Regions from separate parts of the Nonomuraea sp. 10N515B genome, predicted to be linked through region 1. Evidence: predicted binding sites of a transcription regulator. Region 1 holds the regulator's gene; each other region holds the start of a gene.
What was found. Region 1 encodes HrcA, which represses chaperone genes, less so after heat shock. Its sites were predicted from a motif close to TTGGCACTCTCNNNNNGAGAGTGCCAA; they were not measured.
Positions count from the first base shown of each region.

Region 1 (10,182 bases):
TGGCGTAATGCACCCTAAGGAACCGGGGAAACCTCAAGAACCGGAAGAGCGTAAACCCTCTGGGAAGGCCACGCGTCCCACTGATGTGACCACCGAAACCCTTCTGGCCGACAGGTCGATGGGGGCGGTGCCAGTCGGGTGGGATGCCGACATGGCCGTTACCGCGCTGTACAGTGCGCATTTTCGGTCATTGGTGCGTCTGGCTGTGTTGCTCGTGCGCGACATAGCAACCGCTGAGGAGGTCGTGCAGGATGCGTTCGTCGCCATCCATGGCGCCTGGCGTAGGCTGCGTGACCCCGACAAAGCACTCGCCTACCTCCGTCAATCCGTCGTCAACCGGTCCCGTTCCGTGCTGCGTCACCGCGCGGTCGTCGAGAAGTACGCTCCCAAGGGCCTGCCGGACGCCCCGAGCGCCGAGAACGGCGCGATCGGCGAGCTGGAACGCTCCGCCGTCATCGAGGCGTTACGTGCCCTGCCGACCCGACAGAGAGAAGCACTGGTCCTGCGGTATTACGGTGATCTGTCCGAAGCTGAGATAGCCCACGCCATGGGCATCAGCAAGGGCGCGGTCAAGAGCCACACCGCACGTGGCATGGCCGCTTTGCGATCCGTCCTGGAGAAAATGTCATGACCCAGCCCCCCGACGAGCACGGCGACCTCCTTCGCCGTGCGCTCCGCGCGGAGGCGGACGCGGTCGTGCCCTCGCCGGACGGACTGGAGATCATCCGCGCCCGGATCGAGCGGCGCGGCGTACGTAACCTGTTCTGGTGGCGTGCGGGCGCGGCCGCCGCCAGTGCTGTCCTCGTAGCGGGGGCCATCGTGATGGCCGTTCCTGAGCTGCGCTCGCAGATCATCGAACAGCAGAGCGTCCAGCCAGTGGAGAACGAGACCTCCTCCAAGGTCCCGTCCAACTCCTCCACGACCCGCTCCCAGCAGCCGCCGCCCCCGGAGCCGACCGCCGACCGGAACCCGGCCGTGGTTCCCGCGGACACCCCGTCACCGCGACCGGCGAAGACGGCGAACTCGACCAGCAGGCCGTCGAAGAGCCCCCAGCCCACGTCCACGCCGTGCCCCTCCGAGGCCGAGACAGCCGAGGACTGCCCGACGGCCTCCCCCACGCCGACGCCGTCAGACGTGGATCCGACCACGCAGCCGTCGGCGTGCCCGCTGGAGGAGTGCCCGCCCAACGACGCCACCGACGCGCCCACCGAACTGGCCAGCCCGCTCGTGGACGCCTCTCAGACGCCGTGAGACGTCACGAGCCGTGTGAGCGCCCCTGAGACGTCACGAGCCGGCGCCCTGAGACCTCACGAGCCGACTGAGCCGCGAGACGTTACGAGCCGACTGAGCGCCTTGAGATGTTACGAGACGATTGAGCGTCTTGAGGCATAGCGCGTCTTCTGAGCGCTCTGGGGCGCTCACCAGCGTCCGGTACGCGCGAGCAGCACGGCCGCCGCCGCCACCCCCGCCGTGGAGGTCCGCAGAACGGTGGGCCCGAGGAGCACAGGCACGGCCTTGGCCGCCTGGAACCTGGCCAACTCCTCCTCCGAGACGCCCCCTTCCGGCCCCACGACCACCACGATGTCGCCTCCCGCGGGCAACTGCACGCCGGACAGCGGCTCGGCCGCCTCCTCGTGCAACACCAGCCCCAGCGCCGCGCCGGCCAGCAGCGCCTCGACCCGCCCGGTGGAGGCGAGCTCGGTCACCTCGGGCAAATGGAACCTGCGTGCCTGCTTGCCCGCCTCTCGCGCGGTGGAGCGCCACCGGGCGAGCCCTTTGGCGACCTTGTCGCCCTTCCATTGGGTGATGCTGCGCGCGGCCGACCAGGGGACGATCGCGTCCACGCCCGCCTCGGTCATCATCTCGACCGCCAACTCTCCCCGGTCGCCCTTGGGCAGTCCCTGGACGACGACGAGCCGCGGCTGGGGCGCCTCGACCCGGTAGCGGGCCAGCACGTCGAGCCTGAGCGCGTCCTTGAGGACCTCGCGGACGACGCATTCGGCGACCGTACCGGCTCCGTCGGTGAGATCGACGCGCTCGCCGGCCCGCAGGCGGCGCACGGACGCCGCGTGCCGGCCCTCGGGCCCACCGAGCGTCAGCTCGGGTCCGTCGAGCTCCTCCGAGAGGAAGACGGGTACGGTCACCGGCCGTTGAACGCGTCGCGCAGGCGCGAGAAGAAGCCCTGCTGCCCGGGCGCGAACTTGCCGGGCGGCCGCTCCTCGCCCCGCTGCTTGGCCAGCTCCTTCAGCAGGTCCTCCTGCGCGGTGTCGAGCCGGGTCGGGGTCTCGACGTTGACGTGGATCAGCAGGTCGCCTCTGCCGGACTCGTTGAGCCGCTGCACGCCGCGTCCGTACATGGTGATGACCTGGCCGGACTGGGTGCCGGGGCGGACGTCGATCTCCTCGGCGCCGTCGAGCGTCTCGACCACGAGCACGGTGCCGAGCGCGGCGGCCGTCATCGGGATCTGGACGGTGCAGTGGAGGTCGTCACCGCGGCGTTCGAAGATCTCGTGGGCCCGCTCGACGATCTCCAAGAACAGGTCTCCGGGCGGGCCGCCGCCGGGGCCGACCTCGCCCTCGCCGGCGAGCTGGATGTGGGTGCCGTCCTCGACGCCCGCGGGGATGCGGACCTTGATCGTACGGCGGGTGCGCACCCGGCCGTCGCCTGAGCACTCCTGGCAGGGGTGGCGGATGATGGTGCCGAAGCCGCCGCACTGGGGGCATGGCCGCGACGTCATGACCTGGCCCAGGAACGAGCGGGTGACCTGGGAGATCTCGCCGCGCCCGTTGCACATGTCGCAGGTGTCGGGGTGCGTGCCCGGCGCGGCGCCGGCCCCGTGGCAGACCTCGCAGAGCACGGCCGTGTCGACGACCAGCTCGCGGGTGGTGCCGAAGGCCGTCTCGCGCAGGTCGAGCTCGACGCGGATGGTGGCGTTGCGGCCCCGGCGCGCCCGCGAGCGCGGCCCTCGGGTGCCGGCCGCCGAGCCGAAGAAGGCGTCCATGATGTCGCTGAACGGGAAGCCCGCTCCGAAGCCCCCGGCGCCCGCGCCTGCTCCCGCGCCGGCGAAGGGGTCGCCGCCCAGGTCGTACATCTGGCGCTTGTTCGGGTCTGACAGCACCTCATAGGCCTGCGTGATCTCTTTGAACCGCTCCTGGGTCTCAGGGTCGGGGTTCACGTCGGGGTGCAGCTCGCGGGCGAGGCGGCGGTAAGCCTTCTTGATCTCGTCCTGACTGGCGTCACGGCGCACCCCGAGGGTGGCGTAGTAGTCGCTGTTTGCCACTTATCGACCTCTTATGATGCAGCCAAGATCTGGCTGACGTAGCGAGCCACCGCACGCACGGCGCCCATCGTCACGGGATAGTCCATCCTGGTGGGGCCCAGCACACCGAGCCTGGCCAGTTGGTTGTCGCCAGAACCGTATCCGGTCGCGACGACGGATGTGCCGCGTAGGTAAGGGTTTTCCGAACCGATGCGGACGGTGAGCGCAGAGGGGGTGTCCGAGGACGTCTCGCCGAGCAGCCGCATCAGCACGACCTGCTCCTCCAGCGCCTCCAGCACGTCACGCAGGCCCGTGGAGAAGTCAGCGCCGGCGAGGTTGGCCGCGCCGGCGAACACGATCTTCTCGTCGTGCCGCTCCACCAGGGTCTCCAGCAGCACCGACAGGATCGTCGCCACCGCGGGCCGGTCCTCGACGGGCAGGCGCTCCGGCAGGTCGGCGACCAGCTCGGGCACGTTGCTCAGGCCGCAGCCGTCGAGGCAGGCGTTGAGCACCGCGCGCAGGTGCGCGATGCGGGTGTCCTCCACCACCTCGGGCAGCTCGATCACGCGCTGCTCGACGCGGCCGGTGTTGGTGATCAGCACGAGCATGACCCGCCGGTCGTTGAGCGGAACCAGCTCCACGTGCCGGACCGTCGAGCGCGTCAGCGTCGGGTATTGCACGACCGCCACCTGCCTGGTCAGCTGCGCGAGCAGCCGCACGGTGCGGGTGACCACGTCGTCGAGGTCCACCGCGCCCGCGAGGAAGGTCTCGATCGCCCTGCGCTCGGCTCCCGACAGCGGCTTGATCTGCGAGAGCCGGTCGACGAACAGGCGGTATCCCTTGTCCGTCGGCACGCGTCCCGCGCTGGTGTGCGGCTGTGTGATGTAGCCCTCTTCCTCAAGCGCGGCCATGTCGTTCCTGACCGTGGCCGGGGAGACCCTCAGGTTGTGGCGCTCGGCCAGTGCCTTGGAGCCCACCGGTTCGTTGGTGGACACGTAGTCTTCGACAATGGCGCGGAGCACCGCCAATTTCCGATCGTCGAGCACGTGCTCACCTCCTGCCCTCTGCTTTCAGGAACGAAGTGTCTAGCACTCTGTGTTCCCGAGTGCCAAGTGTACGGCTCTCGCCCACAAGGTGCGATAACGCCGACTCCCATCCTGTTGCTAGCGTCTTACAAGCGACAGGGCCCAGACTTGCCGACATGTCGGACAATTCTCAACCTCCGTCGTACGGGCCGCCTCCCGGCCAGGACCCCTACTACGGCCAGCCACCATCACCACAGCCCGGCTACGGACCCCAACCGGGCTCTCAGCCCGGCTACGGCCAGCAGCCCGGCTCCCAGCCCGGTTACGGCCAGCAGCCGCAGTACGGCGCGCCTCCGCCACCACAGCAGCAGTACGGGAGCCCGTCCGCCCAGTACGGCCCGCCGCCTCAGTACGGACAACCTCAGTACGGACAATACGGCCAACAGCCCCAATTCCCCCCACAAATCAATTCCAAAGCCGTAAAGCCCAGCCTGTGGTGGGTGACGGCGGCCTGGGGCGTCGCCGTCATCTGCGGGATCGTCGGCGTCGTCATCTTCGTCGGCGGGGTGCTCAGCAGCGTGACCGGCCTGGCCCCCACCAAGACGTTCTCGTCGGGTGAGAGCATCACCGTGACCGTCGACCCGGCGGACAAGCCGGCCGTCTACGTCGCCACCACCACGCGGATCAACTACGAGTGCCAGATCTCCGGCGGTTCCGGCCAGGCCAAGCTCGCCGAGACCAGCGGCAGCCAGTCGCTCACCGTCGGCAGCGTGACCTGGGAGCAGATCCTCGTGATCAATGCGCCGAGCAAGGGCGACTACCAGCTGACCTGCACCAACCAGGAGACGGCGGACGTCAAGTACGGCGTCGGCAAGCCGGTCACCTCCGCGGCGGGCGGAGTCGCCGGCGGGGCCGCCGCGCTGTTCCTGGTCCCCGGCGCGGGAATCCTCATCGCGATCATCGCCACCATCGTCGTCCTGATGCGCCGTAGCTCTGCGCGCAAGCGCCTTGCGGTCGGCGGGTGATTTGCTACGGTCCCCGTGTGTACGAGGGCGATGTGCTGGCAGGCAATTGGCGGCGGCCGGGCAAGGGCAAGATCCCTAAAGTGGCCGCCGAGCCGGACCTTGTCGTGGAGGACGCCGACAGCGGCTTCTGCGGCGCGGTCGTGGCCTGCGACAAGGAGGCCGTCACGCTGGAGGACCGGTTCGGCAGGCGGCGGTTGTTCCCGCTGGCGCCGGCCGCGTTCCTGCTGGACGGCAAGCCCGTGACCCTCGTACGGCCCACGGCCGCTCCCGCCGGGCCCAGGCGCAGCGCGTCGGGCTCCATCGCCGTGGAGGGGCTGCGGGCACGGGTGGCCAGGGAGAGCCGGATCTACGTGGAAGGCGTGCACGACGCCGCCCTCGTCGAGAAGATCTGGGGCCATGACCTGCGCGTCGAGGGGGTCGTGGTCGAATACCTGGAGGGTGTGGACGATCTGCCTGCCATCGTGGCCGAGTTCGACCCCGGGCTGGGACGCCGGCTGGGGGTGCTGGTCGACCATCTCGTACCCGGCTCCAAGGAGAGCAGGATCGCCGCCCAGATCACCTCGCCGGACGTGCTCGTGGTGGGGCATCCGTTCGTCGACATCTGGCAGGCGGTCAAGCCGTCCGTGCTGCGCATTCCGGCCTGGCCCGACGTGCCGCGCGGCGTGCCGTGGAAGGAAGGCGTGATCGCGGCCCTGGGCTGGCGTATGGAGCCCGCGGACGCGTGGCGGCGCATTCTCGGCGCCGTCTCGACCTTTACCGACCTGGAGCCGGAGTTGCTCGGCCGGGTCGAGGAACTCATCGACTTCGTTACGGAGGCACCATGAGCCAGGATCCGTCGCAACCCCCGCCGCCCGACGACGACGCCACGCGCCGGGTGTCCCCTTCGGACATCCCACAGGACCAGGGCTCGGGCCCGCAACAACCGGGCTATGGGTACGGCGGGCAGCCCGGCTACGGCCAGCAGCCCAGCTCCCAGCCCGGCTATGGTCAACAACCCGGCTCCCAGCCCGGCTACGGCCAGCAGCCGGGGTCCCAGCCAAGCTACGGCCAGCAGCCAGGCTATGGTCAGCAGCCCGGCTATGGTCAGCAGCCCGGCTACGGCCAGCAGCCCTCCTATGGACAGCAGCCGCCGTCCTATGGGCAGCAGCCGCCGCCCGGCTACGGTCAGCCGCAATCCGGCGGTTACGGCCCCCAGCCGGGTTACGGGCAGCCGTCTCAGCAGCCGCCCGGCTATGGCTACGCGCAGGGCCCCGGCGAGCCGTACGTCCCCGGCAGGTTCGGCCCCCGCCCCGGCAGCGACGACACCACGATGGCCATGCTGGCGCACCTGCTCGGCCTGCTCGCCTCCTGGCTCGGCCCGCTGGTCATCTACCTGATGAAGAAGGACGAGTCCCCCTACGTCAGGGACCAGGCGGCCGAGGCGCTCAACTTCCAGATCACGATGTTCATCGGCTATGTCATCTCGGGCATCCTGGTGATCGTCTTCATCGGCGCCCTCCTGCTGCCGGTGGTCTGGATCCTGTCCCTGATCTTCCACATCCAGGCCGCCCTGGCGACGAACAAGGGCCAGAACTACCGCTATCCCTTCGCCATCCGCCTGATCACCTAAACGAGCAGGTCCCTGATGAGGGCGTCGGCCAGCAGGCGCCCTCGCAGCGTGAGCACCATCAGGCCCGCCTTGAACGGCTCGGGCTCGAGCAGCCCGCGCGCCAGCGCGCCGGCCACGGCCGTACGCGCGCCCGGCGCGACCTCGGCGAGCGGGTAGCCGGAGGCCAACCGCAGCTCCAGCATGAGCCGCTCGGCGGCGCGGGCCTCGTCGTCGAGCACTTCGCGGGCGTGCGCGGGCGAGGTGTGCGCGGCCAGCCGCTGGGCGTAGGCGGCCGGGTGCTTGACGTTCCACCAGCGGGTGCCGCCGACGTGGCTGTGCGCGCCCGGACCGGCCGCCCACCAGTCGCCGCCGGTCCAGTAGAGCAGGTTGTGCCGGCACCGCGCCTCGTCGGACGTGGCCCAGTTGGACACCTCGTACCAGCGGAAGCCGGCCTCGGCCAGCATCTGGTCGGCGATCAGGTAGCGGTCGGCGGCCACGTCGTCGTCGGGCATCGGCAGCTCGCCGCGCCTGATCCTGGCGGCGAGCCTGGTGCCCTCCTCGACGATCAGCGAGTAGGCCGACACGTGGTCGGGCCCGGCCTCGATCGCCGCGGCCAGGGAGGCCCGCCAGTCGTCGTCGGACTCGCCGGGCGTGCTGTAGATCAGATCCAGGTTGACGTGCTCGAACCCGGCCTCCCTCGCCTCCCGCACGGCCGCGGCGGGCCGGCCCGGCGTGTGCCTGCGGTCCAGGACCTGGAGCACGTGCTCGCGTGCGCTCTGCATGCCGAAGCTGATCCGGTTGAACCCGCCGTGGCGGAGCTTCTCCAGGGAGGAGGGGTCCACGGACTCGGGATTGGCCTCCGTGGTGACCTCGGCGTCCGGCCGCAGCCCGAACTCGGAGTCGATCGCGGCCAGGATCCTGGCCAGGTCCTCGGGAGGCAGCAGGGTGGGCGTGCCGCCGCCGAAGAACACCGTCTCCACCGGCAGCTCGGCGTCGCCCAGGACGCGGCGGGCGAGGCGCACCTCTTCGACGGCCGTGTCCGCGTAGTCGCGGTGTGAGGCGCCCGGCCCCAGCTCGGCGGCGGTGTAGGTGTTGAAGTCGCAGTAGCCGCAGCGGGTCACGCAGAACGGCACGTGGACGTAGAAGCCGAACGGACGCTCGCCGAGGCCGCTCAGGGCGCTGTCGGGCAGTTCGCCCGAGGTGGGCGCGGGATCGCCGTCAGGCAGGGTGGATGGCACTACTCCAGTCTGCCGGGCCGTTAAGGGTGCTCCAAGCCGGTCTCAAGCGCCTTCGCGTCCACTGGTGTCCACCGGCCGAGGGGGAGACACATGACAGGCATCGGCATCGTGGGCGCGGGGATCTCGGGGTTGACGCTCGCGCTGCGGCTGCGGCAGCTCGAGGTGGAGACGACGCTCTACAGCGTGGGTGACGCGGACGCCATGCGTTCGAAGCGGCTGCCCGGCGCGGTCGCCAGGACGGGCCGCACGCGGGCGCGGGAACGGGAGCTGGGTTGCGAGCACTACGCCGACCCCGGATGCCTGGCGGACGCGGCGAGTTTCTCGATCAGGGGCGTGCCGCCGCTGGAGTTCACGGGGCGGATCGCGGACCCGTACAGCGTGGTGGATTTCCGGCTGCTGCTGCCCACGCTCATGGAGGACTTGGCCGGCAGGGGCGGGACGATCGTCGTGACGGGGACGGAGCCGGACGCGGCGCAGGTGGATCGGTGGTCGCGGGAGCACGAGCTCATGGTGGTGGCGGCGGGGCGGCGCTCGGTGGCCGAGCTGTTCCCGCGTGATCCTGGGCGTTCGCCGTACGGCGAGCCGCAGCGCAGGTTGTTCGCCGGCGTGTTCCACGGGGTGCGGGCGGGCACGACTTTGTCCTCCACCATCTCGCCGGCCTGCGGTGAGATCTTCTGCATGCCGATGCTGACGCGGGCGGGCCTGGCGTCGTCGATCCTGGTCGAGGCGATACCGGGCGGTCCTCTGGAGCCGCTCACCCGGATGGACCCGGCCGGCGTGGGGCCCGCGCTGCTCGCAGCGATCGCCGAGCACGCCCCGAGCCTGCGCGAGCGGATCGACACGGCCGCGTTCGAGCCGGCCGGGCCCGAGGACGCGTGGTGCGGCGCGATCACGCCGACCGTGCGGGAGGCGGTGGCCAAGCTGCCGAGTGGGCGCGTGGCGCTGGCCGTGGGCGACGCCTGGATCGTCAACGATCCGCTGACCGGGCAGGGCGCCAACGTGGGGTCGGCCTGCGCCTGGATCGCGGCCGAGTCGATCGCCGCGGGCGGGCCGTACGACGTGTCCTTCGCCCGCGCGGTGGCCGGCCGGATGTGGGAGGAGGTGGCCGGCCCGGTCACCGCGTGGACGAACACGTTCCTGCAGCCGCCGGCCGACCACATCCTCGACCTGCTCGCGGCCGCGGCGACCCGGACGGAAGCCGCCGACCTGGTGCTGGAGCTGCTGTCCGACCCCGCGCGCCATTGGTCGGTGCTGTCCAGCCCGGACGAGGTGAACAGACTCGTTGACGCGCTGGTGTGAGCGCTCTACGATCGCCTCAACTTATTAGGAAAGTTTCCTATAAGTTGAGCCCTCCGGGAGACGCTCGGTGAAGAACAAGGTCCTGATCACGCTCTCGCTCATGCTGGGCCTCTCGGCGGTCTCCGTGCCCGCCGAGGCCCAGGCCGGTTTCAAGCGGGTCGCGTACTTCATCCAATGGGGCATCTACGGCCGCAACTACCACGTCAAGGACGTGGACGCCACGGGCGCGGCGGCCAAGCTCACCCACCTCAACTACGCGTTCGGGTTCGTCAACGCCGAGGGCTCCTGCTACTCGGCGGACCCATGGGCGGACTGGCAGCGGCCGGTGCCGGCCGAGCAGAGCGTGGACGGCGTGGCCGACGCGCCGGGACAGGCCCTGAACGGCAACCTGAACCAGCTCCGCAAGCTCAAGGCCAAGCACCCGGGGCTCAAGGTGCTGATCTCGCTGGGCGGCTGGACCGGCTCGAAGCACTTCTCCGACGCCGTGCTCACCGCCGAGTCGCGTGCCACGCTGGCGCGCTCCTGCATCGACCTGTGGCTGCGCGGCGACCTGCCGGGGCTGGAGCCGGGCGCGGGGGCCGGCGTGTTCGACGGGATCGACCTGGACTGGGAGTGGCCGGGCTCGTCCGGGGCCGAGGGGAACATCATCCGTCCCGAGGACAAGCAGAACTTCACGTTGTTCGTGCAGGAGCTGCGCTCGCAGCTCAAGGCCTACGCAAGCGGCGCGCAACTGACCGCCTTCCTGCCG
Region 1 covers NZ_JBQQBQ010000001.1:318,291-328,472, forward strand. Annotated here, with positions in the region: gene ACTWQA_RS01415 (SigE family RNA polymerase sigma factor) at 119-631, shown strand; gene ACTWQA_RS01420 (hypothetical protein) at 628-1,251, shown strand; gene ACTWQA_RS01425 (16S rRNA (uracil(1498)-N(3))-methyltransferase) at 1,419-2,144, opposite strand; gene dnaJ (molecular chaperone DnaJ) at 2,141-3,280, opposite strand; gene hrcA (heat-inducible transcriptional repressor HrcA) at 3,292-4,305, opposite strand; gene ACTWQA_RS01440 (hypothetical protein) at 4,533-4,703, opposite strand; gene ACTWQA_RS01445 (hypothetical protein) at 4,785-5,309, shown strand; gene ACTWQA_RS01450 (DUF3097 domain-containing protein) at 5,327-6,133, shown strand; gene ACTWQA_RS01455 (DUF4870 domain-containing protein) at 6,130-6,918, shown strand; gene hemW (radical SAM family heme chaperone HemW) at 6,915-8,135, opposite strand; gene ACTWQA_RS01465 (styrene monooxygenase/indole monooxygenase family protein) at 8,226-9,434, shown strand; gene ACTWQA_RS01470 (glycoside hydrolase family 18 protein) at 9,502-10,182, shown strand, end outside.

Region 2 (10,182 bases), on a different contig from region 1:
ACGACGCCCTGGTCGACGAGCTCCTGGAAGTCCGTGCTCGAGCATCTGGGCCAGCGCGAGGGCGAGGTGACGGAGCTGACGCTCGGCTTCCGTGTGCCGAGGGAGGTCCTCGAGTACGCGGCCCGCCTGCTCCCCTCGATCGCCCCCGACCTGGCCGCCCCGCAGTCCCTGCGCCCCGGCCTGGGTTCGCTCTCCGTACGGCGGGGCGGCTCGGTCGCCGCGGTCGCTGCGGAGGCCCTCGCCGAGGAGGGTTCGATCGGCGTCATCGCCCCCGACACGCTGGTCGGCGAGGTCTCCAGCGCCTTGGCCGAGCTCCCGCACGCCGTGCTCGACCCGGACTCCACCGAGGAGCATCGTCTGCTGGTGGTCCCCGCGACCCTGGCCAAGGGTCTGGAGTACGACCATGTGATCGTCGTCGAGCCCGCGGACATCGTCGCGGCGGAGCCGCGCGGGCTGGCCCGGCTCTACGTGGTCCTGACCCGCGCGGTCACCTCGCTCACGGTCCTGCACGACAAGGCGCTGCCGGCGCAGCTGGCGGCCTGACAGGCGGCGGGCACGGCCACTTCTAGGATGGCGGGCAGGAAGCTCTCTACCAAGGAGGATGCCGTGCCAGCACCGCTGCCACACGAATACCTGCCGTCGGTTCCCGCGCTCGTGGTCGAGAGCGACGACATTCAGGACGGCGAGCGGCTGAGCGACCTGCACGTCTTCAATGACTGGGGCATGCAGGGCCAGAACCTCTCGCCCCAGCTCCGCTGGTCAGGCGCGCCCGCCGAGACCCGCGGCTACGCCGTCACCTGCTACGACCCCGACGCCCCCACGGGCAGCGGGTTCTGGCACTGGGTGCTGTTCGACCTGCCGGCCTCGGCGACCGAGCTGCCCACGGGCGCGGGCACCGCCCCGGACTTCAAGGGACTGCCCGCGGGCGCCGTGCACGCCCGCAACGACTACGGTGCCAAGGAGTATGGCGGGTCGGCCCCGCCGCCCGGCGCCCCGCACCGCTACGTCTTCACCGTCCATGCGCTGGGCGTGGAAAAACTGGGCGTGGACAGCGACGCGAGCCCCGCGGTGGTCGGCTTCAACATCACCGCCAACACCCTGGCCCGCGGCCACATCATTTCCCACTACGGGATCTGACGGAGCACCGGCGCGACGGCGCTGCCAGAAAGCGAAAAGAGCGGCCCGGAAAACCCGGGCCGCTCTTCGTTGCTGCGCGAAGAAAGGACCTAGAAGTCCATGTCGCCGCCGCCCGGCATGGCCGGAGCAGCGGGGGTCTTCTCGGGCTTCTCCGCGATGACGGCCTCGGTGGTGAGGAAGAGCGCCGCGATGGATGCGGCGTTCTGCAGCGCCGAGCGCGTCACCTTGGCCGGGTCGAGGATGCCCGCCTCGAACATGTTGACGTACTCGCCCGTAGCGGCGTTCAGGCCCTCACCCGGGGTGAGGTTGCGAACGCGCTCGACCACGACGCCACCCTCGAGGCCGGCGTTGACCGCGATCTGCTTCAGGGGCTCCTCGAGCGCCTTCTTCACGATCGCGGCGCCCGTGGCCTCGTCGCCGTTGAGCTCGAGCTTGTCGAACGCCTTGGCGCCGGCCTGCAGCAGCGCCACGCCACCGCCGGGGACGATGCCCTCCTCGACGGCCGCCTTGGCGTTGCGCACGGCGTCCTCGATGCGGTGCTTGCGCTCCTTGAGCTCGACCTCGGTGGCCGCGCCGGCCTTGATGACGGCCACGCCGCCGGCCAGCTTGGCGAGGCGCTCCTGGAGCTTCTCGCGGTCGTAGTCGGAGTCGGTGCGCTCGATCTCGGCGCGGATCTCGTTGACCCGGCCGGAGATCTGCTCGGCGTCACCGGCGCCGTCGACGATCGTGGTCTCGTCCTTGGTCACGACGATCTTGCGAGCCCGGCCGAGCAGGTCGAGGGTCGCGTTCTCCAGCTTGAGACCGACCTCCTCGGCGATGACCTGGCCACCGGTCAGGATGGCGATGTCGGCGAGCATGGCCTTGCGGCGGTCGCCGAAGCCCGGGGCCTTGACGGCCACGGAGCGGAACAGACCGCGGATCTTGTTGACGACCAGGGTGGCCAGGGCCTCGCCCTCGACGTCCTCAGCGATGATCAGCAGCGGCTTGCCGGACTGCACGACCTTGTCGAGCAGCGGCAGCAGGTCCTTGTTGGCGGAGACCTTGCTGTTGACGATCAGGATGTACGGGTCCTCGAGCACGGCCTCCATGCGGTCGGAGTCGGTCACGAAGTACATCGACGTCATGCCCTTGTCGAAGCGCATGCCCTCGGTGAGCTCGAGCTCCAGGCCGAAGGTGTTGCTCTCCTCGACGGTGATGACGCCTTCCTTGCCGACCTTGTCCATCGCCTCGGCGATGAGCGCGCCGATCTCGTTGTCGGCGGCGGAGATGGAGGCGGTGGAGGCGATCTGCTCCTTGGTCTCCACATCCTTGGCCAGCTTGGAGAGCTCCTCGCTGACGCGCTCGACGGCGGCCTCGATGCCCTTCTTCAAGGCCATCGGGTTGGCGCCGGCGGCCACGTTGCGCAGGCCCTCGCGCACCAGCGCCTGGGCGAGCACAGTGGCCGTGGTGGTGCCGTCGCCGGCGACGTCGTCAGTCTTCTTGGCGACTTCCTTGACCAGCTCGGCGCCGATCTTCTCCCACGGGTCCTCGAGCTCGATCTCCTTGGCGATGGAGACACCATCGTTGGTGATCGTGGGAGCGCCCCACTTCTTCTCCAGCACGACGTTGCGGCCCTTGGGGCCCAGGGTCACCTTGACGGCGTCGGCGAGCTGGTTCATACCGCGCTCGAGACCGCGCCGGGCGTCCTCGTCAAACGCGATCATCTTGGCTGCCATAAGGCTAGACCTCCCAGATACAGGGTGGCTTGTCCTGGACCGAGCCGACGCCCGCGACGGCATGAGCCTGCATCTCCTTCGGCAGACCCCATCGTCTCGATCCGAGTTGCTGGCACTCTGCTGCACAGAGTGCCAACGAACTGTTTAGCACTCTACCCTGCCGAGTGCAAGCGAACGTCTACCTTCCTGCGGTTCCCGCCCTGGTCAGTCCGTCTGTACGGCGAGCCGCTCACCGTGCGGCTCGCCGTAGGTCGACGAAAGAATGGAGGCCGCCTCGCCCGGACTGCGTTGCCGTGCGATGCCGCCACCGGGTGCATACCAGTGACGAAAATCAGACCGCCCGGACAGACTCCGCCTGCGGCCCCTTCTGGCCCTGCGTGATCTCGAACTCGACGCGCTGGCCCTGTTCGAGTGCTCGGTACCCGTCCATCAGGATCGCTGAGTAATGGACGAATACATCCTTACCACCGTCTACCGCGATGAAGCCGTAGCCCTTGTCCGCGTTGAACCACTTGACGGTGCCCTGCGCCACTTCCGACTCCTCTTACTGGGCTTACAGATCTCGCCCATTCCACCGCGAGACCGTAATCGCCTGACTTAACTGAAAAACAGCCAGACGATCGCCTCGACCATACCTGTGGCACGGGGTTTGGCAACAGAGTCAATCCGCAAACGACGCATTTCTTCGCAGAGTACCTTGTTCAACGTTGAATTAGTCGGGAAAAGGAGAAGGCGCCCACTAGGGGGCGCCTTCCAATGATGTGATCGATCGCACTCAGCCGCCGGCGACCGCCGGGATGATGGAGATCTGAGTGCCCTCAGGGGCGGGAGTGTCGAGCCCCTCGGCGAAACGGACGTCCTCTTCTCCCACGTAAACGTTGACGAAACGCCGAATCTTGCCCGATTCATCAAGAATTCTCGCGCCGATCCCCGGGTAGTCGGAGTCGAGCTTGGCGAGCACGTCACGAAGCGTCGCGCCCTCGCCACTCACTTCCGCGTTCCCCCCGGTGTACGTGCGCAGGATCGTGGGGATCCGCACAGAAACGCTCATGGTTATCTTGCCTTTCCTGGTTGTCAGACAGCCGCGCGGAACGCGTCGAGAGAGGGCCGGATCACGGCGGTGGGCTGGGCGTCGTCGCCGGTGATGGCGTCGAGCGTCTTGAGCCCGTCACCAGTGTTGAGCACCACGGTCTCGGCCTCGGGATCGAGCCGCCCGCTCTCGGCGAGCTTCTTCAGCACGCCCACGGTAACCCCGCCCGCGGTCTCGGCGAAAATGCCCTCCGTCGAGGCCAGAAGCTTGATGGCGGCCACGATCTCGGGGTCCGTGACGTCCTCGACGGCCCCTCCGGTGCGGCGGGCGATGTCGAGCACGTACGGCCCGTCGGCGGGGTTGCCGATGGCCAGCGACTTGGCGATGGTGTCCGGCTTGACCGGCTGGACGACGTCGTGCCCGGCCTTGTACGCGGTGGAGACCGGCGAGCACCCGGCCGCCTGCGCCCCGAAGATCTTGTAGGGCGTGTCCTCGACCAGCCCCAGCGCCACCAGCTCCTTGAAGCCCTTGTCAATCTTCGTGAGCTGCGACCCGGAGGCGATAGGGATGATGATCTGCTCGGGCAACCGCCACCCGAGCTGTTCGGCGATCTCGTACGCGAGCGTCTTGGAGCCCTCGGCGTAGTAGGGCCGCAGGTTGACGTTGACGAACCCCCACTTGTCGCCCAGAGGGTCGCCGATCAGCTCCGAGCAGAACCTGTTGACCTCGTCGTAGGTCCCCTCGATCCCGATCAGCCTCCCGCCGAACACCCGGGCCATGGCGATCTTGGCGGCTTCGAGGTTGGCGGGGATGAACACGCAGGCGTCGAGCCCGGCCCGCGCCGCGGCGGCCGTGACCGCGCCCGCGAGGTTGCCCGTGGAGGAGCAGGAAAGCGTGTGGAAACCGAAGTTACGTGCCGCCTCGACGGCGATGGCCACCACCCGGTCCTTGAAGGAGTGGGTGGGGTTGCCGGAGTCGTCCTTCACGTACAGGGACTTCAGGCCGAGCGCCTGCCCGAGGTTGCCCGCCTTGACCAGCTTGGTCCAGCCGGGGTTCATGTTGGGCTTGGTGGCGACGTCGGCCGGCACGGGCAGCAGGGAGCGGTAGCGCCAGATGTTGGCGGGACCGGACTCGATGTCCGCGCGGGTCACGGCGCCGAATTCGTAGGCCGCTTCGAGCGGCCCGAAACACTCCAGACACGCGAAGCTGGGGCCGAGAGGGTAGCGCGTGCCGCACTCGCGGCAGGACAGAGCGACAGCAGGACCAAAGTCGAGCGACATGAAGCGAGGCCTTCCCTCATCTTCGCCCGCGGCCACCTTGACCGCGAACCGGAATTGGCACCTTGTCCCGGTCGGCCTCGCCCTGTCGCGAGTCACAAGCCGGGAGGGTTGCCGGGGCTTCGCAGGGCCGGTCCCTCCACCCCTCTGGATGAGCAATATGCAGTTGTTGAAAGGGACTCTACCCGCTTAAGTAGGCGGAATTACCATCCGTCTCAGCATTCGAGACGGGCAGTCTCAGCGATAGTCCTCACCGAGCACACCCTGCACGTATTTCCTGGCCTGGTGAATGCGGGATTTGGCGGTGCCCAGCGGGATGCCGAGCTGCTCGGCCACCTCGTTGTAGTCGAGCTGGACGATGTCGCGCAACACCAGCGCCTGCGCCAGGTCGGGCTTGTCGGCCTCCAGCGCCTCCATCGCGTCGAGCAGGTCCAGCCGGGAGCCGGCGATCACGCTCACCCGCCGCACGTCGGGCTTCTGCACGGGCAGTTCCTCCGACGTCTGCTCCGCCGCCCGGCGCTTGAGCGATCGGTAGGTGGTCCGCGCGCAGTTGGCGGTCACGATGTGCAGCCAGGTGCTGAACCTGGCCCGCCCCTCGAAGCGGCCGATGTTGCGGGCCACGGCCAGCAGGGTGTCCTGGGAGGCTTCCTCCGCGTCCTGGTGGTAGGGCAGGATCCGGGCGCAGTGGCGCATCACATCGGGCTCGATCCTGGCCAATAGCTCACCAAGCGCGCGATGATCTCCGGCTGCGGCGGATCGGGCGAGTTCCTCGGTTAGCTCATCAAGCGCCATAGCTGGGATCCTATGATCGAAGGGAGCCATGATGAACAGCGTCCTGGTCGCCTCCAACAGAGGGCCTGTCTCCTTCACCGTCTCCGACGACGGCGAGTTGACCATGAAACGTGGCGGGGGCGGGCTGGTGTCCGGGCTGTCCGGAGTGGCCAAGGAAGACGGCGTCCTGTGGGTTTGCGCGGCGCTGTCCGACGATGACCGCAGCGCCGTCCGGCTGTCTCCCGGCGGCCGGATCGACCAGGCCGGCTACGACACCGGGCCGCTGCGGATGCTGGACATCCCGCCGGCCACCTTCCACCGCGCCTACAACGCCGTGGCCAACTCCACGTTGTGGTTCGTCAACCACCTGCTCTACGACATCCCCAACGCACCCAACTTCGGCACCAGGTTCGGGCGCGAGTGGGAGTCCTACCGCGACTACAACGGCGCGTTCGCGCTGGCCCTTGCCGAGGAGGCCGGGCACGGCGCGCGGGTGATGGTGCAGGACTACCACCTGACGCTGACCCCTGCGATGCTCCGGGCCGAGCGGCCCGACCTGCGCATCGCCCACTTCAGCCACACCCCGTGGGCCCCGCCCGAATACTTCTCCCTGCTGCCCGACGAGGTGGTCGGCGAGGTCCTGGAGGGCATCCTGGGCGCCGATCACGCCGGGTTCCTTACAGGAAGGTGGGCGGGGGCGTTCATGGACTGCTGTGAAGCGCTGCTCGGCGCCGAGGTCGACCGGGTGGCCCACAGCGTCACGCACGAAGGCAGGACGACCAGGGTCGGCGTGCACAGTCTCGGCGTGGACGGCGCGGCGTTGTGGGACCGGGCCTGCGAGCCCGATGTCGAGTCCTACATGACCGCGATCAGGGATCAGGTCGGCGACCGCAAGCTGATCGTCCGCATCGACCGCACCGAGTTGTCGAAGAACATCGTGCGCGGCCTGGTCGCCTATGGCGAGTTCCTGGCCGCGCATCCCGAATGGCACGGGCGTGTGGTGCACCTGGCCTTCGCCTATCCGAGCCGGCACGACCTGCCCGAATACCGCGAATACACCGCCTCGGTGCAACGCAGCGCTCAGGAGATCGAGAACGAGTTCGCCACCGAGGACTGGGACCCGCTGATCCTCAACGTCAACGACGACTACCCGCGTTCGCTGGCCGCCTACCGGATGGCCGACGTGTTGCTGGTCAATCCCATCCGCGACGGGATGAACCTGGTCGCCAAGGAGGGCCCGGTCCTCTCGGACAACTGCGCGCTGGTGCTCTCGCGCGAGGCGGGGGCGGCGGCTGAGCTGGGCCCGTACGCGATCATGGTGAACCCCTACGACATCAGCGGCACGGCCGCCGCCCTGCACGAGGCGCTCATCATGCCCGAGGACGAGCGCAGGCGACGCCGCGACAAGTTGTGCGCGGCGGCCACCGCCCTGCCGCCCCAGAAGTGGCTGGCCGCCCAGCTCGACGCCCTGGCTTAGTTCCAGTCCGCGTACTTGAGCGCGTCGGACAGCCCCGGCGTGTTCCACTGGTCCACGACCAGGATCTTGCTCTTCGGCAGATACCACTCGCGCTGCGTGAAGCGGGCCTTCGTACCGGCGCCTGAGTAGGACACGCAACGAGCCTGCCAGGCGTTGTAGACGGCCTTGTGCCCCTCGCCGACCTGGCGCAGGCCCCGCGTCACCTTCGGGCCGATGATCTCGCCCCACTTCTTGTTGACCGGGCAGGGCTGCACGTCGCTCGCCGTGTAGAAGGGGTTCTTGCCGGTGTAGGGGCCCCAGCCCTCCGCCCCGATCTTGATGTTCTTGGGGCCGAGGAGATAGAAGGCGTCACATTGGGGCGTGCCCCAGCCCTGTGGTTTGCCGCACTTGCCCGTGACGACCTGGACCACGTCGGCGCCGAAGCGGTGCACCTCCCACTGGATCGGAATGTAGAGGGTCAGGCCGTTGCGGAACTTCAGCGGCTGGGCGGGCGCGGCGGCGTTCGCGGGCAGCGCGGCGGTCAGGACGGTGGCCGCGGCGACGGCCGCGACGGCGAGGGAGCGCTTGGACATGCGCCCGACACTAGAGATCGCGACTTGCAGTTCACTCATGAACGACTGAACGCCGACGTGAGCTCCTCCAGCAGCGCGACCACCCCTTCCGGGCCGTCCACCACGATGTCGGCGCGCTCGGCCAGCTCGGCCACCTCCGCCGAGCCGCTGCACACGGTCACGCCGGGCAGCCCGGAGGCGCGTACGGCCTCGAATGCGGCCAGATCCCCCAGATCGTCGCCGGCGAAGAGAACGGACCTGGCGGCCCGCTCGGCCAGGAACAGGCTGAGCGCGTGGCCCTTGTCCATGCCCGGCGGCCGCAGCTCCAGCACCATGCGGCCGGGCTCGACCACCAGCCCATGCTTGTCGGCCACCCGCGCCAGCGGCTCGCGCAGCGCGGCCAGCGCGCCTTCGGGGTCGGGGCTGCGTCTGGTGTGCACCGCGACGGCCCGGCCTTTGTCCTCGATCCGCACGCCGTCCAGCCCGAGATCGTCGAGCAGCAGCTGCAGCTCCGCCTCGGCCCGCGGCACGCCCGGCGGGGGCGGCGGCGCGGAGATCCGGCCGTTCTCCCAGCGCTCGAAGCCGTAGTGCCCGAGTATGACGAGCCCGGGCACGTCGGCCAGCCCCGGCCCCAGCTCCAGTGCGGTGGCCGGGGGGCGGCCCGTCACGATGGCGACGGCCAGGACGTGCGCGCCCAGCTCGGCGAGGACCGCGGGCGCCTTCGGGTGGATCACGGCGGTGGCGGGATCGGGCACGATGGGCGACAGTGTTCCGTCGAAGTCGAGCCCGATCACGGCGCCTGCCGGATCCTTCAAGATCGCTTCCATTCCAGGGATGTTCCTCACGCGGCTGCCGTACCCAGCCGGTCAGGGGCGCATGCCAAGCCTTCTTGCCGCACGGTCGCGCTGGCGGGTGGAGCGCAGTCTGCGCAGCCGCTTGACCAGCATGGGGTCCTGCTCGAGCGCCTCCGGCCTGTCGATCAACTCGCCGAGCAGCTGATAGTAGCGGGTGGCGGAGAACCCGAAGGTCTCCTTGATGGCCTGCTCCTTCGCGCCCGCGTGGCGCCACCATTGGCGTTCGAAGGCGAGGAGCTCGAGATCGCGTTCTGTCAGGGGTTGGCGGGACGTTTCCTGGGCAGCATTGTCACCGCTGAGCGGTGCTCCCATGGTGTCCTCCTCGAAAGGGGCGTGCGACGATCTCGTCACACGCACGCGGCCCGAGCCAATCGTAATGTGCGGAGTGGTGCTGTTCACGGCGGATTGGGAGACGTACAGTCACGAAATGTGACCTCAGTAATCACCCTCCTCACCGACTATGGGCTCGAAGACGGGTATGTGGCGGCCTGTCATGGCGTGATTGCCGGGATCGCCCCGCAGGCGCGGGTGATCGACGTGTGTCACCTGATCCCCTCCGGGGACGTGCGGCGCGGCGCGGCGGTTCTCGCCCAGGCCATCCCCTACCTGCCGGCCGGCATCCACATCGGCGCGGTCGATCCCGGCACGGGCGGCGCCAGGCGCGCGGTGGCGGTCGAGGCGGGCGACCGGGTGTTCATCGGCCCGGACAACGGGCTGCTGTCGTGGGCCGTGCGCGCCAGCGGCGGCGCGCGGGTCGCGTACGAGCTCAGCAACGACGAGCACTTCCTGCGGCCGGTCTCGCCGACCTTCCACGGGCGGGACGTGTTCGCACCGGTCGCGGGGCGGCTCTGCCGGACTCCGTCGGGCTCCGGCGGGCTGCGGCTCGCGGATCTGGGGCCCGAGGTCCCGGTCGACCGGCTGGTGACGCTACCCGAGCCGACGTCCTACCTGCGCGAGGGGTCGGTGGAGGGCGAGGTGGTCTCGGTCGACCGCTATGGCAACACCCAGCTGTCGATCGCGGCCGGGGACCTGCAGGCGCTCGGGGTCCGGGTGGGCGACACGCTCGGGGTGTGGCTGGGGCGGCGGCAGTTGTCGCTGCCGTTCCGGGAGACGTACGCGGCGGTGCCGCCGGGCGAGTTGGTGGCGTTCGCGGACTCGGCCGGTTTGATCGCGATCGCCGTCAATTCGGGTGACGCGGCGCAGCGGCTCGGGCTCCCACCGGGGGCGCATGTCCGACTTTCGCCTACCCAATAGGAGGAAAGCGACAGATCGGAATTACTCCGCGTATCGGTCTGTTTACTGAAGCGTCGCATGCGGGTGGGCATTCGCGTGTCAGAATGCACATCGGCGTCCCCTCCTTACCGCTCGAG
Region 2 covers NZ_JBQQBQ010000067.1:24,451-34,632, reverse strand. Annotated here, with positions in the region: gene ACTWQA_RS49565 (HelD family protein) at 1-543, shown strand, start outside; gene ACTWQA_RS49560 (YbhB/YbcL family Raf kinase inhibitor-like protein) at 607-1,137, shown strand; gene groL (chaperonin GroEL) at 1,227-2,852, opposite strand; gene ACTWQA_RS49550 (cold-shock protein) at 3,184-3,384, opposite strand; gene ACTWQA_RS49545 (MoaD/ThiS family protein) at 3,628-3,903, opposite strand; gene thrC (threonine synthase) at 3,927-5,162, opposite strand; SAM riboswitch class I at 5,176-5,317, opposite strand; gene ACTWQA_RS49535 (RNA polymerase sigma factor) at 5,397-5,951, opposite strand; gene ACTWQA_RS49530 (alpha,alpha-trehalose-phosphate synthase (UDP-forming)) at 5,983-7,407, shown strand; gene ACTWQA_RS49525 (hypothetical protein) at 7,404-7,979, opposite strand; gene otsB (trehalose-phosphatase) at 8,015-8,785, opposite strand; gene ACTWQA_RS49515 (DUF3263 domain-containing protein) at 8,825-9,124, opposite strand; gene ACTWQA_RS49510 (SAM hydrolase/SAM-dependent halogenase family protein) at 9,242-10,066, shown strand.
Region 2: groL (chaperonin GroEL) is a predicted target of HrcA. The motif match lies at 2,962-2,988, and genes of this name have one in related genera.

Region 3 (10,182 bases), on a different contig from region 1:
GCTCGAGAGCCGCTTCGAGCTCGCCGGCGACCTGCGTGCGCTCCTCCTCGGCGCCGGCCGTCACCCGGCGCAGCCGATCGAAGCGCCGCTCGCCCAGCGCGTCGAGCACACCCCTGTCGGGCCCTTCCAGCGACCAGAACCGGACCGGCCCCCGAATGACGTGGTTCCACACCGGATCCCGGAAAGACCGCCAGTAGTAGACGATGCCGCCCTGGTCCAGCCGCAGGAAGTCGACCAGCCACGCGGTGCCGGGCGGTTGAGAGCCCCAGGTCACTTCCTCCGGCGGCAGGTTCAGCACGAAGACGGCCTCGATGTGATCAATGGGATCGGCGCCCTCCAGCAGGTCACCGAAGACGTACGCCTCGCGCAGGAACGGCTGCGCCGCCGGCACCCGTCTGGTCTGGTCACACGCCTCGGCGAGCATCCGCACCCTCTCGACCGCCCGCCGGTACTGCATCGTGCGCCCCCTCCTCACGTTCGGCTCGCGACCAGCGTACGAGTTGCGCTCGGCGACGCCGCTACAGCGGCGGCAGCCGGGCTCCCGGCGCCGATCCACGACGCCCGCTTCGGCAAGATGGGCCAGCCGACCGGACAGGACGAGGTCGGTCCCGACGGGCGCTGGCGGTAAGTCATCGACAATCCCTTCGGCACAGAGCTGTCGAATTCCGGCCGGCCGTCCGACATAAGGGTGTAGGTACGAAGTCCACCACTGAAAGGAAGACCCCGTGGCCCAGTACGCGATCCTCCTGTACGCAAAGGCCCCCGCCGATGCCGACGAGCTGACCCCCGAGCAGCGCGAGGCGCACCAGCGGCACGCCGACGAGCTGGGCGACGCCATGCTCACGGCGTTCGCGCTCCAGCCCAGCACCACCGCCACCTCCATCCGCGGCGACGCCGTCACGGACGGGCCTTTCGTCGATGCCAAGGAGGTCGTCGCCGGGATCTGCGTGATCGAGGCCCCTGACCTGGACGCCGCCCTGGAAATGGCCCGCCGCAATCCCATCACCCAGCTGGGCGGCGGCGTCGAGGTGCGGCCCGTGGCGAGCGGGTTCGTCAGGGGATGACGGACGTCGAAGCGGCGGTCGCGGACGCGCACCGCCGCCGGTGGGCCCTGGTCCTCGCTTCCACGGCGCGCGTGGCGGGGGACCTGGACCTGGCCGAGGAGTGCGTGCAGGAAGCGTACGCCGCGGCGCTGACCGGCTGGGCGCGCGACGGCATCCCCGACAACCCGGCGGCCTGGCTCACCACCACGGCCAGGCGTCGCGCCATGGACGCGGTGCGGCGCGAGCGGGTGTTCCGCTCGAAGCTGCCGCTGCTGATCGAGCCCGAGCCGGAGGAGCCGGCGGACGAGGACGACATGAACGGACCCGAGGACGCGGTGCCGGACGAGCGGCTGCGTCTGGTCTTCATGTGCTGCCACCCGGCGCTGGCGCAAGAGGCGCAGCTGGCGCTCACCCTCAGGCTGGTGTGCGGGGTGTCCACCGGGGACATCGCCCGCGCGTTCCTGGTGCCGGAGACGACGATGGCCGCCCGGCTGACCCGGGCGAAGAAGAAGATCTCGGTCGCCAGGATCCCGTACCGGGTGCCGGGCGCGGCGGCGTTGCCCGACCGGCTGCGCGGGGTGCTCGGTGTGATCCATCTGCTCTTCACCACCGGGTACACCGCGCTGTCGGGTGCGTCGCTTATGCGTACGGACCTGATGGACCAGGCGTTGCACCTCGCCCGCATGCTGCGCGAGTTGATGCCCGACGAGCGGGAGGTGTGGGGGCTGCTCGCCCTGCTGCTGGTCACCGACGCCCGGCGGGCCGCCAGGGTGGACTCCCGCGGCCGGTTGCTGCGGCTGGAGGAGCAGGATCGGTCGCGATGGGACCGAACCGCGATCGCCGAGGCGCACGAGCTGATCGTGGGCGGCCTGCGCGGCGGGCAGCCGGGGCGCTATGTGCTGCAGGCCGCGATCGCGTCCCTGTACGCCGAGGCGCCGGCCTACGACCGGACGGACTGGCCGCAGATCGTGACCCTGTACGACGAGCTGCTGAAGCTATGGCCGTCCCCGGTGGTGGCGCTGAACCGCACGGTGGCCCTGGCCCGCGTCTGCGGCCCGGCGCGGGCTCTCGCCGAGGTCGAGGAGCTGGAGAAGGACACCCGCCTCGCGGGATACCAGTATCTGCCCGCGATCAAGGCGGACCTGCTGCGCGAGCTCGGCCGCACCGAGGAGGCGTCGGCCGCGTACCGGAAGGCACTGGAGCTCACCACGAACGAGGCCGAGCGGGAGTTCCTGACCGGACGCCTCGCGGAGCTCCGGTAGAACGCCGTACGGCCCGCATCCCATGCGCATGGGACGCGGGCCGTACGGCGGACGGACGGGTCAGTGGCCGTGGCCGTGACCGTGGCCCTGGCCGGCGGCCGGGGCCTCCTCCTCGGGCTTGTCCACCACGAGCACCTCGGTGGTGAGCAGCATGCCCGCGATCGAAGCCGCGTTCTGCACGGCCGACCGCGTGACCTTCACCGGGTCGATGACGCCCTGGTCGAGCAGGTTGCCGTATTCGCCGGTCGCGGCGTTGAGGCCGTGACCAGGCTGCAGCTCGGCAATCTTGTGGGTGACCACGTAGCCCTCGAGACCGGCGTTCTCGGCGATCCAGCGGGCCGGCTCGACCAGCGCGCGGCGGACCACGCCGACACCCGTGGCCTCGTCGCCCGACAGACCGAGGTCGCCGAGGTCCTTGGAGACGTGGATGAGCGCGGAGCCACCGCCGGAGACGATGCCCTCCTCGATCGCGGCGCGCGTCGCGGAGATCGCGTCCTCGAGGCGGTGCTTCTTCTCCTTGAGCTCGACCTCGGTGGCGGCGCCGACACGCAGCACGCACACACCGCCGGCGAGCTTGGCCAGACGCTCCTGCAGCTTCTCGCGGTCCCAGTCGGAGTCGGACTGCTCGATGGCGAGCCTGATCTCCTTGACGCGGTCCTCGATGGCCTGCTGGTCACCGGCGCCGTCGACGATGGTCGTGGCGTCCTTGGTGACCACGATGCGGCGGGCCTGGCCGAGCACCTCGAGACCGACGTGCTCCAGCTTGAGGCCGACCTCCTCGCTGACGACCTGGCCGCCGGTGAGGATGGCCATGTCTTGCAGCATCGCCTTGCGGCGGTCGCCGAAGCCGGGGGCCTTGACGCCCACGGAGGTGAACGTGCCGCGGATCTTGTTGGTGACCAGGACGGCCAGGGCCTCGCCCTCGACGTCCTCGGCGACCACGAGCAGCGGCTTCTTCGTCTGCGCGATCTTCTCCAGCAGCGGCAGGAAGTCCGCGATGGAGGAGATCTTGCTCTGGGTGAGCAGGATGTAGGCGTCCTCGAGGACGGACTCCATCCGCTCGGGGTCGGTCACCATGTAGGCCGACAGGTAGCCCTTGTCGAACTGCATGCCCTCGGTGAACTCGAGCTCCATGCCCATGGCGTTGGACTCTTCGACGGTGAGGACACCGTCCTTGCCCACCTTGTCGAACGCCTCGGCGATCAGGTCGCCGATCTGCGCGTCCTGAGCGGAGATCGTGGCGACATTCGCGATCTCCTTCTTGTCCTCGACCGGGCGGGCGCTGGCGAGCAGCTTGTCGCTCATCTCCTTGGCGGCCTTGTCGATGCCGCGCTTGAGCGACAGCGGCGAGGCGCCGGCGGCGACGTTGCGCAGGCCCTCGCGGACCATGGCCTGGGCCAGGACGGTCGCGGTGGTGGTGCCGTCACCCGCGATGTCGTTGGTCTTGGTCGCCACTTCCTTGGCGAGCTGGGCGCCGAGGTTTTCGTAGCGCTCCTCCAGCTCGATCTCACGAGCGATGGTCACACCATCGTTCGTGATCGTCGGCGCACCGAACTTCTTGTCGATGACGACGTTGCGGCCACGCGGGCCGAGGGTTACCTTCACGGCGTCCGCGAGGGCGTTGACGCCGCGCTCAAGCGCGCGGCGGGCGTCCTCGTCGAACTCCAGGATCTTCGCCATTGCTGAAAGTCCTCTCCTAGCGTCGAAAGCCCCGGTCGCCCTGAAGAGCGCCCGGGGCTCGACACATCCGGCTTACTTCTCGATGATCGCGAGAACATCGCGGGCGGAGAGCACGAGGTACTCCTCGCCGCCGTACTTGACCTCGGTGCCGCCGTACTTGCTGTAGAGGACGATGTCGCCCTCCGAGACGTCGAGCGGAATCCGCTTGTCTCCGTCCTCGTCCCAGTTGCCAGGGCCCACCGCGAGGACCTTGCCCTCCTGCGGCTTCTCCTTGGCGGTGTCTGGGATGACCAGACCGGAAGCGGTCGTCTGCTCAGCCTCAAGCGGCTGAACCACGATGCGGTCGCCGAGCGGCTTAACGGGAACCTTAGTGGCGGTCGTCACGATCGGACCTCCCCTTCAGATATGAATGATCTAGAAGAGGCGACCAGCTGGGCCTGCCGTCGCGGGTGTCAGACCTGCCTCGTCGCACGTTGGCACTCTCAAGGTGAGAGTGCCAACAGGAAACATATGCAAGAGGGGCTTGACAGTCAACACGAACGCGTCTGCTCAGAGCGATCAGGCCTCATTCGGCGTACGAACCCCGCGTGAGGTCGGCCACGATGCCGGGCCGGACGGGGCTCCAGCCGAGGGCCTGGCGGGTGCGGGCGGCGCTGACCCGCTGGCTGATCGACAGCGCGTGCGCGAAGCCCTCCCCGAGCGGTTCGGCCGCCTCCTCGAGCGGCCAAGGCTCGGCCGTCTCCTTGACGCCGGCCGACCTGGCCGCCGCCTCGGCCACGGCGGCCACGGGCACGGCCTCCTCGCTGACGGCGTGGTAGACGGTCGCCTCGCCCTTCTCGACCGCGGTCACGATCAGCTCGGCCAGGTCCTCCACGTGCACGAACGTCCACGTCGGCGCCTCGCCGCCGGCTGAGACGTACACGCCGGTCCCGCGCTGGGCGGCCTGGCCGCGCAGCAGCGCCGGGATGCCGGCGCCGCGCCCGTGCACGACGCCGGGGCGCACCACGGAGCCGCCGCCGTCGAGTATGAGCCGCTCCACCTCGTGCCGGTACGCCACGAGCGGAATCGGATTCGCCGGGCTGTCCTCGTCCGCGCCGTCGGTCTCGCCGAGCACCCACACGCCGCTCACATAGACGACCCTCTTGCCCGACCCGGCCAGAGCGGCGATGGTCGCCAGGTCGGTGCCCTGCTCGCCGGTCAACTGGCCCGCGTGCACGATCGCGTCGATGTCGGGGGTGATCGCGGCCTGCAGGGTCAAGGCGTCCGCCAGATCTCCGTGCCGCTCCTCGGCCACGGCCGGCACCCGTTTGGCTCCGCCGGCCGCGGGCCGCACGAACGCCGCCACCTCATGACCCCGCTCGATCAGCCGTTCCACCACGGCCGCGCCGATGTAGCCCGTCGCCCCGGCGACTAGCACCTTCATTGTCCCACCTCAAAAATTTTGACATTGAACATTTCCCCGCAGAAGGTATAGCACGCCGTCAAACATTTCAATGTCGTACGATTACCCGCATGGACGACGCGGTCGACGCGATACTCGGACAGTGGGCGTGCGCCCGGCCCGACGTCGACGTGTCCCCGCTAGGTGTGATCGGCCGGGTGTCGCGGGCGTCGCGGCTGCTGGAGCGGGGGGTCAAGGAGTTTCTGGCCGAGCACGGGCTGGAGGCGTGGGAGTTCGACATGCTGACCACGCTGCTCAGGAGCGGCGATGACGCCACCATGTGCATGAAGGACGTGTCGGCGGCCGCGATGATCAGTCCGGGCGCGCTCACCAACCGTATGGACCGCCTGGTGGAGCGCGGCCTGGTGGAGCGCTGGCCGGCGCCGGGCAACCGCAGGATGACGCTGGTCACGCTGACGGACGAGGGGCGGCGGGTGGCCAACGACCTGCTGGAGCGGCACACGGCCAACGAGGACCACCTGCTGTCCGGGCTCTCCGCCCCCGACCGCGACGCCCTGGCCGGCCTTCTCCGCAAACTCCTCCTCTCCCTCGGCGACACCGCACCCGTGTGACAGGGCCGCGCCCCGAGGTCGCGGGAGCCGTCTCGAGGGGTCTCGAGGGCGCGATAACGTCGTGTGACGTGGACCTCGACGCGTTCAACGAGCTGCTGACGACGCGCGGCCAACGGGCGCTGGCCGAGGCCGGTGAGCTCACCGGCGCCGACCCGGTCGCCGCCGCCACGAAGCTGCGCAAAACGTATGACGCCCCTCTCACCTCGGCCGCCCTGACCCAAGCCGGCCTGCGGGAACGCGCCAAGGCCAAATTCGGCGAGGACGCCCGGGGGATGTACTTCACGCACCACGGCTTGGAGCAGTCCACGCGGGCGGAGGTGGCCGCGCACCGCGCCCGCCGCCTGGCCGGGGCCTCGGTCGTCGACGCCTGCTGCGGCATCGGCGGCGACTTCCTGGCCCTGGCCCGCGCCGGCTGCACGGTGACGGCCGTGGACATCGACCCCCTGACGGTCGCCGTGGCCAGAGCCAACGCCGAGGCGCTTGGGCTGGCCGACCGGGTGACGGTGACCATTGGGGACGCGGCCGCCGTCCGGCCGGAGGATTACGACGTGCTGTTCGCCGACCCGGCACGGCGGACGAGCCGGGGCAGGACGTTCGACCCCCTGACTTACTCGCCGCCCTGGCCCGTGGTGCTCGGCCTGGTCTCCAGGGCCGAGCGGGCCTGCCTCAAGGTCGCACCGGGCATCCCGTACGAGTTCATCCCGGCGCAGGCCGAGGCCGAGTGGGTCTCGTACAAGGGCGAGGTCAAGGAGGCCAGCCTCTGGACCGGGGAGCGGCCGACCCGCCGCGCCACGCTGCTGCCCGGCGGTCACACCCTGACCTCCGCCGACGTCAAGGCCCCGGTCGGCGCGATGGGACGCTACATCTACGAGCCCGACGGCGCCGCCATCAGGGCTCACCTCGTGGGCGAGGTGGCCGAACTGGTCGGCGGCCGCCTGCTCGATCCGCTGGTGGCGTACATCGCGGCCGACGAGCCGGTGGACACCCCATGGGCCGCGAGATACGAAGTCGAGGACATCATGCCGTTCTCGCTGAAAAAGCTACGTGCGGCCCTCCGTGAACGGCAAATTGGAAATGTCACCATCAAAAAGCGCGCCTCCGCCCTCGACATCGAGCGCCTGCGCACAGATCTGCGGCTCAATGGGGAAAAGTCGGCGGTAATCATCTTGACGCGGATCATGGCGCGGCCATATGCCCTCATCTGCGACACCTCCCCACCTGCCTGAACAGGGAAACCGGCCATTCTTGCGTTAACCGCGATCTTTCAATTTCAGCCCTGACGGACCTTGATCGAAAGGCTAAGGTGGGCGGGCGGGAGTTCTCCCCGAATGCGGTTACCCGCGTTCTCGCCTTTTCATCTGCAAACCGGACCTACCCCACCGCTGCGCGGCAGACCGTCGGCGACGCGAAGGAGCCTTTCGGTGGACAATTCCAATCACACCACCCTTCTTCTTCAGGCAGGAGGCCACTCCCCCATCTCCGAGAGGATGCGCGACCTGCTCCAGCGCGCCGCCCAGGATCACGTTTACGAGCAACGCACGCAGGGCGCCGTGCTCGACGAGATCCGCCAGCGGCTCGAGGGCATGGAGTGGCTGCTTCGCGAGGTACGCGAGCGCGAGCTGGGCGGTCTGAGCGGCACCTTGGAGTCGGTCAACGGGCGGCTGGAGGACATCACCATCAAGCCGCCGATGTGGGCGGAGGGCTTGGCCCAGCACGTGGAGGCGGTGCGCGACCACGTCGACACCGTCGACGAGCGCGTGGGCCAGCGCCTGCAGTCCGTGCTCGACACCACCGATGGCATCACCAAGGGCATGTCCGATTTCGCCACACTGCTGGCCGGCCTCAACGCCAGCATGGAAGCCGCCGCCAGCCGCTTCACCAGACTCGACAAGTCGGTGGCCGAGCTCGTCACCCGGACCGACCGGGTGGAGTCGGCGGTCGGCGCGCTGTCCGAGGACGTCAACGATCGGCTGGCCGGCGCGGCCGAGCAATTGGCCGGCAAGGTAGACGCGGCCGAGCAGCGCCTGACGACCCGCCTGGAGGCGACCGGCGAGCACTTGATCTCCCGGCTGGACGAGACCGACCAGAGCCTCACCCTCAGGCTCGACGACACCCACCACCGCCTGACCACCAAACTGGACGAGGCCGACCGCCGCCTCACCACCAAGCTCGACGAGACCGACGAGCGGCTCACGGCCCGGCTGGAGGAGAGCCATCGGCACCTGTCCGCCCGGCTCGAGGAGGCGGACCAGCAGCTGTCCGGTCGGCTCGACGCGGCGGACGAGCGGCTGTCCGGCCGGCTCGACGCGGCGGACGAGCGGCTCACCACACGCCTCAAGGAGGCCGACGCGCAGCTCAACGACCGCCTGACCGACGTCGAGCAGCGCCTCACCACCCGGCTCGACGAGACCGACCAGCACCTGGCCGTGCAGCTCGGCGAGAGCGAGCAGCGCCTGACGGCCAGGCTCGACGGCGTGGACTCCAGGCTCGATCGGGTCGAGGGAAGGTTGCACGGGCTCGACACCAAGCTCACGGGGTTCGACACCAAGCTCACGGGGCTCGACACCCGGCTCACCGGGTTCGACGGCCGGCTGGAGTCCGCCGACGAGTGCCTGGCCGACATCGACGCCAGGCTCGACGGCCTCGACGGCAGGATGGGCGGCGTCGACAAGCGGCTCGGGGGCATGGACGGCCGGCTCGGCGCGGTGGACGAGCGGCTGGGCACCATGGACGGCCACCTGGGCAGGCACGATGACCGTTTCGACAGGCTCGACGTACGCATCGACACCCGCTTCACGGCGCTGGACGAGCGTGTGGCCGCCACCGACCAGCGCCTGGGCGAGACCGCCACGCGCAACGAGGGCCGCTTCAACCGGCTCGACAGCCAGATGGACGCCATGGACGAGCGGCTCGGCGAGGCCGAGGAGCACCTGAGCGACCGCTTCGACGCGATCGACGGCCACCTCGGCGGGCTCGACACCCGCTTCAACGGCCTCGCCACCCACATGAACGGCCTGGCCACCCGCGCCGAGCAGGCCGGCGCTCATCTGGAGGCGGTGGACGACCGCATCGAGGCCGTCCACGAGCGTGTGGGGCGGCTCCCCGCGGCCCTGGGCTCCGAGCTCCAGTCGCAGGCAGGCGAGCAGGCCGCACGCCTGGCCGCGGCCGCCGACACGCTGACCGACCTCGTCAGGTCCCGTCCCGACCGCGACGAGCTGGCCCAGACGGTCACCGGCATCGTCGAGCCCGCGGCCACCGACCTCACCAAGCGCCTGAGCGCCCTGGAGGAGACGATGCTGGTCCTGGCCGAGGCGCTGCTGCGCCCCAGCAGGTCCAAGGACTGAGTGCTGGTCTGTGCTCGCGCGCCCTGGGCGTGCGGGCGTCAGACGTGGACCGTGGTGATCGGCAGGGAGGAGTCGGCCGGGATCTCCAGACTCGACGGCGCGACACCGGCCGCGACCAGGTCAGAGCCCAGCGCCGCGACCATGGCCCCGTTGTCGGTGCACAGCCCGGGACGGGGCACCCGCAGCCGCACCCCGGCCGCGTCGCACCGCTCCTGGGCCAGCGCCCGCAGCCGGGAGTTGGCCGCCACGCCGCCCCCGATCAGCAGGTCCGCCACGTCGTACTTCCGGCACGCCTGCAGCGCCTTGCGGGTCAGCACGTCCACCACGGCCTCTTGGAAGGAGGCGGCCACGTCCGGCACGTGGATGGACGCGCCCGCCCTTTCGCGGGCCTCGATCCAGCGAGCCACGGCCGTCTTGAGCCCGGAGAAGGAGAAGTCGAGCGTGCCGTCGTCGATCTTGCCGCGAGGGAAGGCGATCGCCGTGCCGGAGCCCTCGCGGGCGGCCCGGTCGATGTGCGGGCCGCCGGGGAACGGCAGCCCCAGCACCCGCGCCACCTTGTCGAACGCCTCCCCGGCCGCGTCGTCCACGGTGGAACCGAGCGAGATCACGTCCTCGGCCACGTCAGGCACGAGCAGCAGCGACGAATGACCGCCGGAGACCAGCATGGCGATGCACGGCTTGGGCAGCGGGCCGTGCTCCAGCTGGTCGACGGCGACATGGGCGGCCAGGTGGTTGACGCCGTAGAGCGGGACGCCGAGGCCGAGCGCGTAGGATTTGGCCGCCGCGACCCCGACCAGCAGCGCGCCCGCCAGCCCAGGACCGGCCGTGACGGCGATGGCG
Region 3 covers NZ_JBQQBQ010000015.1:135,658-145,839, forward strand. Annotated here, with positions in the region: gene ACTWQA_RS24280 (DUF7711 family protein) at 1-457, opposite strand, end outside; gene ACTWQA_RS24285 (YciI family protein) at 726-1,064, shown strand; gene ACTWQA_RS24290 (RNA polymerase sigma factor) at 1,061-2,305, shown strand; gene groL (chaperonin GroEL) at 2,366-3,985, opposite strand; gene groES (co-chaperone GroES) at 4,058-4,369, opposite strand; gene ACTWQA_RS24305 (NAD-dependent epimerase/dehydratase family protein) at 4,551-5,408, opposite strand; gene ACTWQA_RS24310 (MarR family winged helix-turn-helix transcriptional regulator) at 5,498-5,998, shown strand; gene ACTWQA_RS24315 (class I SAM-dependent methyltransferase) at 6,067-7,224, shown strand; gene ACTWQA_RS24320 (hypothetical protein) at 7,420-9,342, shown strand; gene tsaD (tRNA (adenosine(37)-N6)-threonylcarbamoyltransferase complex transferase subunit TsaD) at 9,381-10,182, opposite strand, start outside.
Region 3: groES (co-chaperone GroES) is a predicted target of HrcA. The motif match lies at 4,459-4,485, and genes of this name have one in related genera.